DNA from 2 places in the Streptomyces sp. NPDC086989 genome. Region 2 is predicted to be linked to the other one. Evidence: predicted binding sites of a transcription regulator. Region 2 holds the regulator's gene; the other holds the start of a gene.
What was found. The regulator HspR, encoded in region 2, represses chaperone genes until heat shock. The targets are predictions, from matches to a motif close to TTGAGNNNNNNNNNCTCAA.
Positions count from the first base shown of each region.

Region 1: a site for HspR is predicted at 1,776-1,794, ahead of lon (endopeptidase La). Genes of this name have one in related genera too.

Region 1 covers NZ_JBIVAL010000002.1:209,323-212,728, forward strand. The annotation lists gene ACIPK4_RS04685 (DUF4097 family beta strand repeat-containing protein) at 1-710, shown strand, start outside; gene ACIPK4_RS04690 (hypothetical protein) at 869-1,663, shown strand; gene lon (endopeptidase La) at 1,817-3,406, shown strand, end outside.
Region 2 covers NZ_JBIVAL010000003.1:219,069-222,474, forward strand. The annotation lists gene ACIPK4_RS07735 (hypothetical protein) at 1-279, opposite strand, end outside; gene ACIPK4_RS07740 (hypothetical protein) at 276-503, opposite strand; gene ACIPK4_RS07745 (helix-turn-helix transcriptional regulator) at 606-1,619, shown strand; gene ACIPK4_RS07750 (heat shock protein transcriptional repressor HspR) at 1,747-2,199, opposite strand; gene dnaJ (molecular chaperone DnaJ) at 2,202-3,386, opposite strand.

The DNA.
Region 1 (3,406 bases), on a different contig from region 2:
TCGTCCTCGCCGCCGGACTGCTCTTCTACGGCTGCTCCTTCGAGGACGAGCGGGACAGGACGGCGACCGCCGACGCGACGGTCGCAGGGGCCGTCACCGCGGTCGAGGTGAAGAGCGTGCGGCGCGGCTCCATCGAGGTCGTCGCCGGCACCGGGACGGCGGTATCCCTGCAGCGCACGGTCCACTACCGGGGCGACAGCGCGCCGAAGCCGGGCGGCGAACAGGTCTCGGGAGGCGTCCTGCGCCTCACGGACGGCTGCTCGGACGCCTGCTTCATCGACTACCGCCTCCAGGTCCCGGCCTCGGTCACGGTCAGACTGGAGAGCGGCAGCGGCCGCATCGCCGTGGCCGGGGTGGCGGGGGCCGAGCTCTCGTCCTCCTCCGGCGACGTCACGGCCGACCGGATCGCGGGCCCGCTGAAGGTCCGTACGTCGTCCGGGTCGGTCACCGCCACCGGCCTGACCGGCCCGACCGCGGAGGTCCACGCCTCCTCGGGCGACGCCCGCCTGACGTTCGCGATGCCGCCGGTGTCGGTGTCCGCGCAGAGCGGCTCCGGGGACGTCGCGCTCCGGCTCCCGCAAGGCCCGTACCGGATCACGACCGTCACCTCATCGGGCAGACGGGACATCCCCCTCCTGTCCACCCCGACGGCCCCGTCCCACCTCTCGGTCCGGACCTCCTCGGGTGACATCCGCATCGAGGGCGTTTAAGGGCCTGTCGTCAAACTTCCGTCTGCCCGGATCGGGCCCGAGGGGCGTTTCAAGGGCGCATGCGCCGCGCGAGTGCGCTCCGCAATGCCTCACCCCGTGTGCCACTTTTAGGCCAACCCCCGATCGGCGCCGGCGCCCCGGTGCCAGCATCGGCCGCTATGACGCCGTATGCGCTCGCCGCCCCGCCGCCGTTCGTACCGGACAACTGCCAGAACGGGCCGGGGGACTGGAGCGCCGTCGGGTCGGCCAGTGCGATGAGCGCGTTCTGCGGGATCTTCGCCGGCTTCGTCTTCGCCGGGGTCGTCGTGGTGATCGGCGAGAAGAACCCGCCGGGCGGGGACGGCCACGCCTCGCGCGGCCTGCGGCTCCTGCTGCCCTGCTTCTTCGGCCTCGCGGCGGCCTCGTACCTGTACGCGCTGGCCTCCGGCGAGCTGGTGTGCCTGCGCGCCACGACGGAGCAGCTGTTCTCCGGGGCGATCCTCGCGGCGGACGCCGTCGTGGTGATCGCCGGACTGGCCTGGCTGCTGCCCGCGTACCAACGCAACCGGCACGGCGAGGTCCACTTCTTCCGCGGCCTGGTCCAGTTCGCCGCGCAGTTCTCGGTGCTGATGCTGATCGTGTCGTCCATCGGCTTCGACAACGCGGTACTGCGCCGGCACGCGTCCCCCTGGTCCGACGCGGCGTCATGGGTGAGCGGGGCCGCGCTGATGCTGCTGGTCCTCCTGTGCTGGTGGCGGCCCGTCCCCGGCCCGCCCCCGCCCCTCCCTTTGCGCAGGGCCACTGGCGGGACGAGACCACCCTCAACCGCCGGGTCTCGGCGTGCGCCTGGACGACCCTCCTGCTCAGCGGCCTGCTCGCGGTGGCCAGCGGAATCGCCGTGGGCATCCCCTACGAGGCCTGGACCGACATGCCGCACTGGCTGGTCTACGCACTGGGCGAGGCGGGCCTGCTGATCCCGGGAGCGGTGGTCGTGGCCGCGGTCCGGTCCCTGCCCCGCCCCTGACGCGGATCCGAGTGTTCACCCCGGGCGAACGGAGGTGGGGAACATTGGGAGGCGCACATGCATTGAGTCGGCATAGCTCAACTTCACTGCCGGAGGGAAGATCATGGCTTCGACGTCCGTAACGCTCACTCTGCCCGTACTGCCGCTCGACGACGAGGTCGTGCTGCCGGGGATGGTCGTTCCGCTGGACCTGTCCGATGCCGAGGTGCGGGGAGCCGTCGAAGCCGCCCAGGCGGCGGTCCGCAGCGGGAAGCCCCGGGTGCTGCTCGTGCCGCGGGTCGACGGGAAGTACGCCGGCACCGGTGTGCTCGGGACCGTCGAGCAGGTGGGGCGGCTCTCCGACGGGGACCCCGGCGCGTTGATCCGCGGTATCGGCCGCGTCCGGATCGGAGCCGGGACCACCGGCCCCGGCGCGGCGCTCTGGGTCGAGGGCGAGAGCGTCGACGAACGGCTCGCGGATCCGCTGCCCGGGGCCGTCACCGAACTCGTCAAGGAGTACAAGGCGCTCGCCACCACCTGGCTCAAGAAGCGCGGAGCCTGGCAGGTCGTGGACCGGGTCCAGCAGATCGAGGGCGTGTCGGCGCTCGCCGACAATTCCGGGTACTCGCCGTTCCTGACCGTCGCCCAGAAGGTCGAGCTGCTGGAGACCGCCGACCCGGTGGCCCGCCTCCGGCTCGCCGTCACCTGGCTCCGCGACCACCTCGCCGAACAGGACGTCGCCGAGTCCATCGCCAAGGACGTCCAGGACGGCGTCGACAAGCAGCAGCGCGAGTTCCTGCTGCGCCGCCAGCTCGAGGCCGTGCGCAAGGAACTGCGCGAACTGAACGGCGAGAAGGAAGGCGAGGAGTCCGACGACTACCGGGCCCGCGTCGAGGGGGCCGACCTCCCCGAGAAGGTCCGCGAGGCCGCGCTCAAGGAGGTCGACAAGCTGGAGCGGTCCAGCGACCAGTCCCCGGAGGGCTCCTGGATCCGCACCTGGCTGGACACCGTGCTGGAGCTGCCGTGGAACGAGCGGACCGAGGACGAGTACGACATCCGCGGCGCCCGGGCCGTCCTGGACGCCGAGCACGCCGGGCTCAGCGACGTGAAGGACCGCATCACCGAGTACCTGGCCGTGCGCAAGCGGCGTTCCGAGCGCGGCATGGGCGTCATCGGCGGGCGGCGCGGCGGAGCCGTGCTCGCCCTCGTCGGACCCCCCGGCGTGGGCAAGACCTCCCTCGGGGAGTCCGTCGCGCACGCGATGGGCCGCAAGTTCGTCCGCGTCGCCCTCGGCGGCGTCCGGGACGAGGCCGAGATCCGCGGCCACCGCCGTACGTACGTCGGCGCGCTGCCCGGCCGGATCGTCCGCGCCATCAAGGAAGCCGGGTCCATGAACCCCGTGGTCCTGCTCGACGAGATCGACAAGGTGGGCTCCGACTTCCGCGGAGACCCGGCCGCGGCCCTGCTGGAGGTCCTGGACCCGGCCCAGAACCACACCTTCCGGGACCACTACCTGGAGGTCGAGCTGGACCTGAGCGACGTGGTGTTCCTGGCCACCGCCAACGTCCTGGAGTCCATCCCGGAGGCCCTCGCCGACCGCATGGAGCTCGTCCGTCTCGACGGTTACACCGAGGACGAGAAGGTCGTCATCGCCCGCGACCACCTGCTGCCCCGCCAGCTGGAGCGCGCCGGCCTCGGCGCCGACGAGGTGGTC
Region 2 (3,406 bases):
TTCGAAGAGCTGGTGGTCGCGCTGATCAAGGTTGACGAAGACCATTCCGTAGCGCACCTCGCAGCGGACGGGCTGCGGCGCGCCGCGGGGGCGGCGCAGGCATCGGTACGCCCGGACGTCTTCGTCCTCCTCGCGCGTGATGACGATGGGCTGTCCGAACAGGGTGACCATCAACGAATCGCCAGGGTGGGGGATGGCCGTGGCAAGGTCGATGAACTGCCAGCCGGAGCGGTAGGCAGAGGCCATTTCACGACGGAAACCGCGGTCGTCGGGGGTCATGCCGCGATCTCCGTGCCGAGGGCGCCGGCTTCGGCGTCGACGGGGGCGGAACGCCACCCGCTGTCCATCGGTGCCGCGCGCCATCCGCTGTCCTCCAGCGGCGCCGCCTGGAGGCCGGCGGCACCCCCTGCAGCGCCCCCCAGGGTGACCCCGGCAAGTCCCAGACCGGCCACAGCCGAGAAGATGACGGTGGCAAGCGCCGAGCGAAGCATTCTCTTGTTCATGGTCGGCTTCGTCCTCACTTGATGAAATCCTCTCCCCCGCCTGTCAGACGATGGCTCATTCAGGCACATCACTGCCACAGGGACGATGCATCATGTTCTTGCATGTTCAGGACCCTGGGGGGTGGAGATTTGACCATAAACCGAACAAAAGCGACACATCCCCACTCGGTCACCGAGCTGTGCAGCGAGGGGGCACGGCTCTACACGAGCGCGCTGAGGACGGGACGTATCGCACGTGGGGATGTCAAAACGGCACCCTGTCTGCTCGATCTGGCGTTGTTGCAGCCGGATCCTGATGACGCCAATTCGCTCCGTCCGGTTCCACCGGCGGTGGCACTCGCACAGCGGCTGCATCCGATCGAACGGGAGATCCGCGACAGACGTCGTGATTCCCTCGAACTGTCCGAGGCCTTCGAGCCATTTCTCGCCATCAGCGCGCAGAATCCGGCAAGCACCCACGCCATCACCGTGCTCGAGGGCTTCGACCCCATCAATGCCGCCCTCAACCTCGCCACGGCCGAGTGCCACACGGAGATGCTCACCATCCAGCCCGGCGGCGCCCGGCCCAGCCTGGAGCTCACCGAGGCCCTGGAACGCGACCAGCCGCTGACCGACCGCGGTGTCCGGATCCGGACCCTCTACCAGCACACCGTCCGGCACAGCCGCGGCACCCTCGCGTACGTCGACCTCCTCAAGGCCGGCAAGGTCGAGGTGCGCACGCTGGAGGAGCTCTTCGAGCGCCTCATCATCTTCGACCGGACCGTCGCCTTCATACCGGCCAGCGACGACCGCCAGGTCGCCCTGGAACTGCGCCACCCCGGGCTGGTCGACTACCTCATCAAGGTGTTCGAGCAGCTGTGGCACCGCGCGGTGCCGCTCCAGGAGGAAGTGACGTACCAGCACACCCGCGGCGGCATCTCGGGCGTGCAGCGCACCATCGCCCAGCTCCTCATCGAGGGCCACGTCGACGAGGCCATCGCCCGCCGGCTCGGCATGAACGTACGGACCTGCCGCGCGCACATCGCGAAGCTGGCCGGCACCCTCGGCAGCGGCAGCCGCGCCCAGCTCGGCTTCCTCATCGCCCGCTCAGGGATCCTGGAGGACGAGGGCGACTGACGCCCCCCGGCACAACGCGCAGGCCCCGCCCGGGGTTCCCGGGCGGGGCCTGCGCGTTGGCACGTCAGCGTCGGCCGTGGGCCGTGGGCCGCCGACCGTGAGCCGTGGGTCGCCGGCCGCTCCGGCGTCAGTCGCTCTGGCGCTTCGGCGCGGGGCGCCACACGACCAGGGCGTTGCCCGCAACCGGTGGCTGGTATTTGACCAGATCCCGCCGGTACGAGGCGTGCACCTGGGCCTCGCGCTGCTGGAGCACGGCCGCCGCGCCGTCCACCGCCGCCGAGAGCTCGGCCACCCGCTGCTGGAGCGCCGCGACCTGGTTCTCCAGCTCGATGATCCGCTTGATGCCGGCCAGGTTGATGCCCTCGTCCTGGGACAGCGCCTGCACCGTGCGGAGCAGTTCGATGTCGCGTGCCGAGTAGCGCCGGCCGCGGCCGGCCGTCCGGTCCGGGGAGACCAGGCCGAGCCGGTCGTACTGGCGCAGGGTCTGCGGATGCAGGCCCGAGAGCTGGGCGGCCACCGAGATGACGTAGACAGGAGTGTCGTCGTTGAGCTGGTAGTGGCTCCTGCGCCGGCCGTCCATGTTCATGCTCCCCTCGCGGACTCGAACAGCGCGGCGCGCGGGTCCTCCGACTCCGTCGCGTCGCGGTACATCTCCAGCGCCTCGCGGGCCTTGTCCGACAGCGAGGCCGGAACGGCGACCTCCACCGTCACCAGCAGGTCTCCGCGGGTGCCGTCCTTGCGGACCGCTCCCTTGCCGCGGGCCCGCATCGTGCGCCCCGTGGGGGTGCCCGGCGGCAGCTTCAGCGTCACCGACGGGCCGTTCAGGGTCGGGACCTTGATGTCGGCGCCCAGGGCGGCCTCGGCGATCGTCACCGGAACGGTGACCGTCAGGTTGTCGCCCTTGCGGCCGAACACCGGGTGGCCGTCCACGTGGACGACGACGTACAGATCGCCGGCCGGACCGCCGCGCTCGCCCGGAGCCCCCTTGCCGCGCAGCCGGATCCGCTGGTTGTCCGAGACCCCCGGCGGGATGCGGACCTGCATGGTGCGGGAGGACTTGGCCCGCCCGCTGCCCTTGCAGACGTCGCAGGGGGTCTCCGCGATCAGGCCGCGGCCCTTGCAGTCCGCGCAGGGGTCGGTCAGCGAGAAACCGCCGCCGCTGCCCCGCGAGACCTGGCCGGTGCCGACGCACGTCGGGCACACGCGCGGCGTGCCGTTCTTGTCGCCGGTGCCCGAACAGGCCTTGCAGGGCGCCTGTGAGGACATCCGGAGCGGGACCGTGGCCCCGTCCACCGCCTCCGTGAAGGAGAGGGTGACCTCCGATTCGATGTCCTGGCCGCGGCGCGGCTGGGTACGGGCCCCGGGGCCCGCGCCGCCGCGGTTGAACAGGCCGCCGAAGACATCGCCCAGGCCGCCGCCGCCGAACCCGCCACCCGCTCCGCCACCCGGCTGGGTGCCGCCGAAGAGGTCGCCGAGGTCGAAGTTGAACGAGCCGCCGCCCCCGCCCGGGCCGGGGCGGAAGCCCCCGTTGCCGAACAGGGTGCGGGCCTCGTCGTACTCCTTGCGCCTCTTGGCGTCGCCGAGGATGTCGTTCGCCTCGGAGATCTCCTTGAAGCGCTCCTCGGCCGAGGCGTCGCCCTTGTTGGCGTCCGGGTGGAACTCGCGCGCGAGCTTCCGGTACGCCTTCTTGATCTCGGCCTCGGTGGCGTCCTTCGGGACACCGAGGACCTTGTAGTAGTCCTTCTCGACGAAGTCCTTCGTGCTCATCCCCGGTGTCCCTCCTCTCG